Regions from separate parts of the Shigella sp. FC1967 genome, predicted to be linked through region 2. Evidence: predicted binding sites of a transcription regulator. Region 2 holds the regulator's gene; each other region holds the start of a gene.

Region 1 (3,289 bases), on a different contig from region 2:
AGCGCGTTCAACCTGCTCTTCGATGGTTTCAACAGCTTCAGGCAGTAAACCATGTAAGTTAAAGGTGCTGCGTTCTTCTTCGCTGAAAGCACTACCTTTATTTAACAGGGGAAATTCAAGCAGGATTGGACCTGCATACGGGATGTAGAGAGGGCGTTTACTTTCGTGTTCCAGTTCCATGAAAAATACTCTTGTAAGGCAGTTAGTCACATGACAATTGTAGATCCTACAAAATAATAAAAATATGTACAGCTTATGTTATTTTTTTATGATTTTTATGCTTAGAAATGAGAGATAGATACAGTTGTTACAACTTTTTCTGGTAAGCATCAGCAAAATTTACATGCTGATGCTTTTTTAGGAGCGATTTTTAGAGGAATAAGTTAAAACTTTTTACAAAGTGATGCGTTGCATTTGGCGACAACCTAAAGCTGTTAATGTTGCTTGTGTTGCATCCCACTGTGTTAAAACCGCCTCTGCTTTTTCCATTAAAACAGCAGATTCAATATCCATCACACTCTCACCTGCCATATTTAATAAAATTAATGCTGCTTGTAATGGCGGTAAACTTGGATTAAATGCGGCATTTTCAGCGTAACTACCTTGGAAAATTTTGCCATTTTTCATTTGAACAGCAATACCACTGTGCGAACCACTATAAGGAGCATGGCTACGGTTAGTTGCTTGTAGTGCCTGTTGTGCTAATTCACTTGGGTTATCAATTTTATAACCGTGATTAACATTATCCATCAATAGTGATGTGATGTTGAGATCTTTCGGACCAAAGCTATCAGGTAAATAATCACCCAATGTTGCCATTTTTCTACCCGGTAACTGAATTTGAATGTGGGTGCCGCTGTTCAATTCGTTCATAAACTGGCGACAATGACCACAAGGTGTATAGTTAACGGTAACGGAGATCAAGCGAGATTCACCTTGTAACCACGCATGAGTTACAGCGCTTTGTTCAGCGTGAACAGTTTGTTGTAGTGGGGCACCTGAAAATTCCATGTTGGCACCAAAGTAGAGATTACCACTTTCACCACGAGCAATAGCACCAACATTAAAATGAGATATCGGTGTCACTGCACAAGCAGCCGCGACGGGTAAAAGTGCGAGGGCTAAGGCATCATCATTACATTGTAACTGTGTTTTTATGGCATTGACTTGTTCTGCCGTGAACATTGCTGGAAATTCATCCTGCTCAAGATAAGGAACAAGTGCTTGTTGTAACTGAGGGGATAAATCTGACCAAACTGCCTGAAAACGCGTATGCATACATGAGTCTCCCATTAATCTTTCTGTATTATAAGATTCTAGGCATTTTTACTCATTCTTATATGTGATGAAAATCATATTTTCAATGAAACAATTGCAACAAATTCATTAATTGGGAGATGTATCTCAAATTTATAGTAAAATCCCCGAAATAAATTTAATAAAATCGGGGATTTAAGAATGAGAGAGTAAGAAATAGATTAACTATAAAGGTGCAAAATAATAGGAAAGATAAATGGTGCGGTAAGGGAAGTAATAATCCCGCATGTCATTAATGCCAATGAACTATACGCACCTTCAATATAATCGACTTCTGCCGCTCTTGCGGTTCCTACTGCGTGAGAAACCGTACCCATAGCTAAACCACGAGAAGCATGAGTAGGAATTCGTAATATCTTAAATAACGAATGACCAAAAATAGCCCCTAAAATACCCACGGCAATAACACATGCTGCACTGATGGCAGGAATACCACCAATAGAATCTGCGACGGCCATTGCAATCGGTGTTGTCACTGATTTGGGTAAGATTGATGCGGCAATTTCAGGTGTTGCACCAGCCCAGAATGCAATAGCTGTTCCACTGACCATCGCCGCAATACTACCTATAAAGCAAATACTAATTAATGATTTCCACTGTGCGCGAATTTGGTGTAATTGCTGATAAAGCGGTATAGCTAAAGCAACAACAGCAGGTTGTAGTAAGTCATTTAAAATACGACTACCTGCAAAATAATTCTCATAAGGTATTTTAGTTATTAATAAAATAGGAATAATCACCACAATAGCAATTAAAAGCGGATTTAAAATAGGCAATTTAAATCGGGTTGCAAGCTTTCGGGCTAAGTAAAAAATAAAAATACTTAAAGGTAGTGACCACCAAATATTCATCAATATGGCTAACATTTTTTCTTCTCACTTAACGCTTTATCGTCGTCTTTCTCTTTTGTTTCAACAATATCTTCAACTTGGTCTGGTTTTGAACCTACGATAATGCGCTCACGATGAACGTAGTGTGAGCAATATGCAACGAGTGCCATAACACCAAAGGTACTCACGACGCAGGCTAAAACGATAGGAAAAAGTTGCTGACTTAATAAATCATAATAGTTCATTACACCAACACCGATAGGGATAAAGAGTAATGACATATTTTTTAAGAGGATATTGGCGCCGGGTTTAACCCAACGTAAAGGGATAAGCTGGAAAGCAAGTAGACCAAAAAGGATCAGTAAGCCAACAATACTGCCTGGAACCGCGAAGGGTAGAAGGGCTGAAATAAGATTACCCGCAAAGAGACAAAGATAAAGTACTAAAAAAGATCGTAGATAATGCCAAAGTGTAATCTGCAATCGTGCCCGTTTAGATTTCATAATTAAGTGTCCCAAATCAACTAACAGAATTATCATACACCGATTTTGAAAGTGTGCTATGGATCACAATAAAAAAAGAGCGGGGCTCTAATAGAACCCCGCCATTCATTTGCTTGGTAAATGAATCTTGGTTGTTATTTCACTTGTTGACCCGGTTTTGCACCAGAATCTGGGCTGAGTAAGAAGATATCTTTATCACCAGGGCCAGCGGCCATTACCATGCCTTCTGAAATACCAAAACGCATTTTACGGGGTGCTAAGTTTGCCACCATCACCGTTAAGCGACCTTCTAACACTTTAGGATCTGGGTATGCACTACGAATACCTGAGAATACTTGGCGAGTTTCGCCACCTAAATCCAAAATTAATTTCAGCAGTTTGTCTGAGCCTTCAACAAAATCAGCTTGTTTAATTTCAGCGATACGCATATCAATTTTAGCAAAATCGTCAAACTTAATGGTTTCTTGAATCGGTGAATCTGCTAATGGACCCGTGATTTCTTTTACCGGTGCAATGGTGCTTTTTGATGCTTCAACCATCGCGTTGGCTTTATCCATTTCAATGCGATTAAACAACGCTTTGAATTTAGTGATCTCATGACCTAATAGCGGTTGTTCAAGAGCATCCCATGTTAGTTGG
Region 2 (3,289 bases):
AGACATATCAGCTATTTTGGCCCTGAAGCAAATGATTTTAACTTACTGAGTAAGACCTTAAGTCAATATAGTGATACAGGACAAGGTCAATCTCGCAAGTATTTACACTCTTATGATGAAGCAACACCCTACAACCAATTACCAGGAACATTTACACCTTGGGAGCCATTAGCCAATAATACGGATGTTCTTTTTTATGAAGGATTACACGGCGGCGTTGTTACCAACGAACATAATGTAGCTCAACATGTTGATCTATTAGTCGGTGTTGTTCCTATCGTAAACCTAGAGTGGATACAAAAGCTTATACGAGACACCACAGAAAGAGGACACTCACAAGAGGCGGTAAGAGATTCGGTTGTACGCTCAATGGATGATTATATTAGTTACATTATTCCTCAATTCTCACGCACACACATTAACTTCCAACGAGTTCCAACGGTCGACACTTCAAATCCTTTTTCAGCCAAAGCAATCCCGACTCTTGATGAAAGCTTTATCGTTATTCGTTTTCGAGGCTTAACCGATATAGATTTTCCCTATTTACTTGCAATGTTGCATGGCTCATTTATGTCAACAATAAACACTATTGTTGTACCGGGCGGGAAATTAGGATTAGCGATGGAATTAATTATGGCACCATTAGTCAAAAAATTATTAAATGGTGAAAAGATAAGTTAACCAAAATAGAATTTATCTCTCTAAAAATAATATCCCATTTATTAAGGGATATTATTTTTTAAATTTAAACTTTATTTTAAAATATCAAAATTAGTCAGCATTCTTTATTTCAAATGAATGTGTAATATTAGCTGCTTTTCCTAGCATTAAAGAAACAGAACAATATTTTTCTGCGGATAATTGAACTGCTCGTTCTACAATTTTATCCGTTAATTCTTTACCTGAAACAATAAAATGCAAATTGATATCAGTAAATAAAACGAGGGGCTTCTTCACGTCGCTCTGATGTTAATTTTACTTCACAATCAGTCACTTGATGACGACCCTTACGTAAAATACTGACAACATCAATAGCACTACATCCACCTGCAGCCATTAATACCATTTCCATTGGACTTGGAGCTTTATCACCCGAATTTCCATCCATCATAATTTGATGGCCAGATGAAGATTCGCCGACAAAAGATAAATCTTCAACCCACTTAACTCGTGCTTCCATTTATTTTCCCCTAAAAGATGACATAGACTAAAAGAGTACATTCTCATAATTCAACTAGCAATTAGCAAATAGGTTTATTATGCTGACTGCGTAAAACGAGACTTAATGCACTAATTGTGTTAAAAACAATATCTGCTTGATGATAGTGGTTAAGATCAATGCATTATTTTCTCATTTATTATAATCTACTCCATATTAACTTACCGTCTTCTCAGGAAGTTAATAGGTAAAGCTAGGATTTTTAAGCATGCTGTCTCAAAAAGGAACCTATCCGTTTTGAAAGGCTGCATTTAACGTACAGAGGATAACGCGAATGGTTCTCGGCAAGCCGCAAACAGACCCGACTCTTGAATGGTTTTTGTCACACTGCCATATTCACAAATATCCATCCAAGAGCACGCTGATCCACCAAGGTGAGAAAGCGGAAACACTTTATTATATTGTTAAAGGTTCCGTGGCTGTTCTTATTAAAGATGAAGAAGGAAAAGAAATGATCCTCTCCTACCTAAATCAGGGGGATTTCATCGGTGAACTTGGATTATTTGAAGAAGATCAAGAACGTAGTGCATGGGTTAGAGCAAAAACAGCCTGTGAAGTAGCAGAAATTTCCTATAAAAAATTCCGCCAATTAATTCAGGTTAACCCTGATATTCTGATGCGCCTGTCTGCTCAAATGGCGAATAGATTACAAACGACATCAGAAAAAGTAGGCAACCTTGCTTTCCTTGATGTAACAGGTCGTATTGCACAAACTTTATTAAACTTAGCAAAACAGCCTGACGCAATGACACATCCTGATGGCATGCAAATTAAAATTACACGTCAGGAGATTGGTCAAATCGTTGGTTGTTCACGCGAAACAGTAGGCCGTATTCTGAAAATGTTGGAAGATCAAAACTTGATCTCCGCACACGGTAAAACTATCGTCGTTTACGGGACTCGCTAAGTATCCCCACTCGAATAAATAATAGCCATAAAAGTGCTATTGGTATACTTGTTGTATAAACCCCATCCTCGTTGATGGGGTTTTTAGTCAATACTACCCTCTTACAAATTCCGCAATAGCCGCTTTTAATGCCACCATTCCTTCTTGTAGCTCTTCTTGGGTAATAATTAACGATGGCGTAAAACGCATCACATCGGCTCCTGCGTTTAACATCATTAAACCATGTTTGGTAGCAAGAGCCAGTAACTCTTTGGCTTTACCTTTATATTGTGGTGCCAATTGCGCACCAATCAATAAACCTTGCCCACGGATTTGCGAAAAGACATTGTACGTTTGATTAATGTCCATCAGTTCATCTACAATCCATTGATAGCGCTTTTCTACCCCCGCAAGTACCTCAGGTGTATTAATCAAATCAAATGCAGCATTGCCCACAGCACAAGCTAATGGATTTCCCCCATAAGTTGTACCATGAGTCCCTACGCCCATAGCAGAAGCTATCTCATGTGTCGTTAACATCGCGCTTAGTGGAAAACCACTTCCTAGCGCTTTTGCAGTTGTAATAATATCGGGTGTCACATCATAGTTCATATAGGCGAAAAGCTTGCCTGTACGCCCCATACCTGTTTGTACTTCATCAAGAACAAGCAGGGCTTGATGCTTATCGCACAACTCACGTAGCCCTTCCATAAACTCAGGTGTTGCTGCCGTTACCCCCCCCCTCACCTTGAATTGGCTCTAAAATGACAGCGCAAGTGTGATCGTCTATTACCGCTTTAACCGCATCCAAGTCATTAAAAGGAACATGCACGATATCTGCTGGCTTAGGACCAAAACCATCTGCATATTTAGGTTGCCCACCCACAGAGACTGTAAACAGCGTTCTGCCATGGAATGCATGGTGAAAAGCAATAATTTTCGTTTTATAAGGACTATGGCGAGTAATGGCATAATGGCGAGCCAATTTAAATGCTGCCTCGTTCGCTTCTGCGCCTGAATTGGCAAAAAAGACACGTTCTGCAAATGTATTATCGATTAATTTTTGTGCTAAACGTAATGCAGGTTCATTAGTAAAAATATTACTAACATGCCAAAGTTGTTCACTTTGTTCTTTTAAGGCTTGATTAAGAGCAGGATGAGCATGACCCAATGCTAAAACAGCA
Region 3 (3,289 bases), on a different contig from region 2:
ACGGATCAGAAGCACAAATTTTAGCGAACTTGCCTATGATTTGTAGAAACAGAACCATCATTAGTATTGCACATCGCCTCAATACATTAGCGCATTCAGATTATATCTATGTAATAGATAAAGGACGAGTACTAGAAGAAGGTACACATATTCATTTAATAGAAAATAGAGCACTTTATTACCAATTATGGCAGCAACAAACTCAATAATTAAAGATTAAAAAATACAGAAAGGCTCGATATTTCGAGCCTTCAATATATTACGGATAACTTATCAATAATTAGTAAAGCATACGGGCACGGATAGTTCCCGGTAATGCTTTGATTTTTTGTAACACTAATTCAGCTTGAGCTTTTGTTTGTGTTGTAATATCGATGACAACATAACCTACGTTACCGGATGTACGTAAATACTGTGCAGCGACGTTGATGTTTTCTTCAGTAAAGACCTTATTGATACTATTCATCATACCCGGGCGGTTTTCATGAATATGCAGTAAACGGTTTACATCATCACCATGGCTTGGTAATGATACCTCAGGAAAGTTAACAGCAGATAATGTAGAACCGTTATCTGAATATTTCGCTAATTTACCCGCCACTTCATAACCAATGTTTTCTTGTGCTTCTTGGGTAGAGCCACCGATATGCGGTGTTAATATCACATTGTCAAATTTAATCAGTTCAGATACAAACGGATCGTTAGGATCGTTATTTGCACCCGGCTCTGATGGGAATACATCAATCGCAGCACCAGATAAATGTTTTGAGTCTAATGCTTGTGATAAGGCAGGAATATCAACCACAGTACCACGAGAAGCATTGATAAGAATGGAGCCTGGTTTCATGCGCTGAATTTCTTCATGCCCTATCATATTCTTGGTTGATGGTGTTTCTGGCACATGTAAGCTGACAATGTCACACATATTCAATAGTTCAGACAGATGGCGAATTTGTGTTGCATTACCTAATGGTAGTTTATTTTCAATATCATAAAAATAGACATCTAAACCAACACTTTCTGCCAAAATACCTAACTGGGTACCAATGTGACCATAACCAATAATACCCAATTTTTTACCACGGGCTTCAAAACAGCCTTTGGCTTGTTTATCCCAAATCCCACGATGCGCTTTCGCACTTGCTTCTGGAATACGGCGCAGTAATAGCAGTAATTCACCGAGCACCATTTCAGCCACGGAACGAGTGTTTGAGAAAGGTGCGTTAAAAACGGGAATACCGCGGCGAGCAGCGGCCTCTAAATCAACCTGATTAGTACCAATACAGAAGCATCCCACAGCAACTAATTTTTCAGCCGCCGCAAAAATGTCTTCTGTTAAGTGAGTGCGGGAACGAAGACCAACAAAACGTGCATCACGGATAGCTTCTTTTAATTCTTCATCCGATAATGCGCCTTTGTGATATTCAATATTGGTATAACCCGCAGCTCTTAAATTTTCTACTGCACTTTGATGCACTCCTTCAAGGAGTAGAAACTTTATCTTTTCTTTTTCCAAAGATACTTTGACCATTTACCCTGCCCTATCGTTATTACATTTAATGAAAAACAAAATCCTGTCTCATCAACATAACAAAAATAGATTTTGTGGCAATACAACCGATTGCAATGATGACAGAATAAGCGGTAAATAAAGTGATTTTCTACCGAGTAAAATGATTTTGACTTTGAAAATGGCAGGATTTTAGAGAGACATATAACTATCGTGTGATATATATCACTGAATTTGCAGTTTCTAAAATAATTTTAAAAATAGGTAGCCATCGCTACCTATCTTAAAAAGAACTACTTAAGGGTTTTCACACCTTCAGAGGTACCCATTAAAACAATATTTGCGCCACGGTTAGCAAATAATCCTACGGTTACAACACCCGGAATACTGTTAATTTTGTTTTCCAGTTCAATAGGATTAAGGATCGTTAAATTATGAACGTCTAAAATAACATTACCGTTATCTGTTACTACGTTTTCACGGTATTCAGGTAAGCCACCTAACTTAACGAGTTCACGCGCAACATAAGAGCGCGCCATTGGGATCACTTCTACGGGGAGTGGAAATTTACCTAATACATCAACTTGTTTAGATTCATCAACGATACAGATAAATGTTTTTGCTACGCCTGCAATGATTTTTTCACGCGTCAATGCAGCACCACCACCTTTGATCATCTGCATTTGATGGTTAATTTCATCAGCACCATCAACATAGATATCTAGAGAATCGACTTCATTACAGTCAAAAACGGGAATACCGTAACTTTTTAGTTTTGCCGTTGATGCTTCTGAACTTGAAACTGTGCCTTCAATTTGACCTTTCATTGTTGCTAAAGCATCAATAAAGTGAGAAGCCGTGGAACCTGTACCGACACCCACAATCATGCCTGGTTTTACATATTCAAGCGCGGCCCAACCTACTGCTTTTTTCAATTCATCCTGAGTCATTTAAATAACCTTATTTATCACGTTAATGGCTTAAGAATAGCATATTGCATTCAAAACTAGCACGAGACACATCAAAAACTGAGAAGCAACATTTTAACTCATTGCAACAAAAAATATGGCATAGTAAGCAATAGAATATAAAATCGAAGAGAGTCTGTTAATGAAACGCCCTGATTATCGAGCATTACAAGCCCTTGATGCCGTCATTCGAGAACGTGGTTTTGAAAGAGCCGCGCAAAAATTGTGTATTACACAATCTGCCGTTTCTCAGCGTATCAAACAGTTAGAAAATTTATTTGGACAACCGTTATTAGTGAGAACGGTTCCCCCTCAACCTACTGAGCAAGGACAAAAATTATTAGCACTATTGCATCAAGTAGAATTACTTGAAGAACAATGGTTAGGTGATGAAAACAGCGGTTCTACACCGCTTTTACTCTCTTTAGCGGTAAATGCTGATAGTTTGGCAACGTGGTTATTACCTGCTTTGCATCCAGTTTTAACACAACTGCCAATTCGACTTAATATTCAAGTTGAAGATGAAACACGAACACAAGAACGATTAAGACGAGGCGAAGTTGTTGGTGCTATCAGTATTCAACCACAAGCACTACCAAGTTGTCTTGTCGATCAATTAGGCGCTCTCGATTATCTATTCGTTGCTTCTCCTGACTTTGCTCAACGCTACTTTGCAAACGGTGTAACAAAATCTTCGTTATTAAAAGCGCCAGCCGTCGCCTTTGACCATCTTGATGATATGCATCAGGCATTTTTACAACAAAATTTCGGTTTATCGCCCGGTAGTGTGCCGTGCCATATCGTGAACTCC

What was found. Region 2 encodes CRP, which controls carbon source genes, mostly activating them, when cyclic AMP is high. Its sites were predicted from a motif close to ATGTGANNNNNNTCACAT; they were not measured.
Region 1: the regulator CRP is predicted to act here: its motif matches at 1,341-1,358, upstream of cdd (cytidine deaminase).
Region 3: the regulator CRP is predicted to act here: its motif matches at 1,724-1,741, upstream of serA (phosphoglycerate dehydrogenase).

The regions. Positions count from the first base shown of each region.
Region 1 is NZ_MIIZ01000621.1:8,267-11,555, reverse strand. Features, by position in the region: gene BHE89_RS07680 (NAD-dependent malic enzyme) at 1-180, opposite strand, end outside; gene cdd (cytidine deaminase) at 394-1,278, opposite strand; gene BHE89_RS07670 (CidB/LrgB family autolysis modulator) at 1,479-2,174, opposite strand; gene BHE89_RS07665 (CidA/LrgA family protein) at 2,177-2,650, opposite strand; gene metG (methionine--tRNA ligase) at 2,785-3,289, opposite strand, start outside.
Region 2 is NZ_MIIZ01001054.1:24,934-28,222, reverse strand. Features, by position in the region: gene BHE89_RS18240 (phosphoribulokinase) at 1-681, shown strand, start outside; partial or broken gene BHE89_RS18235 (OsmC family protein) at 772-1,180, opposite strand; gene crp (cAMP-activated global transcriptional regulator CRP) at 1,494-2,126, shown strand; partial or broken gene argD (bifunctional acetylornithine/succinyldiaminopimelate transaminase) at 2,220-3,289, opposite strand, start outside.
Region 3 is NZ_MIIZ01000571.1:2,421-5,709, forward strand. Features, by position in the region: partial or broken gene BHE89_RS05400 (type I secretion system permease/ATPase) at 1-209, shown strand, start outside; gene serA (phosphoglycerate dehydrogenase) at 281-1,531, opposite strand; gene rpiA (ribose-5-phosphate isomerase RpiA) at 1,804-2,460, opposite strand; gene BHE89_RS05415 (LysR family transcriptional regulator ArgP) at 2,621-3,289, shown strand, end outside.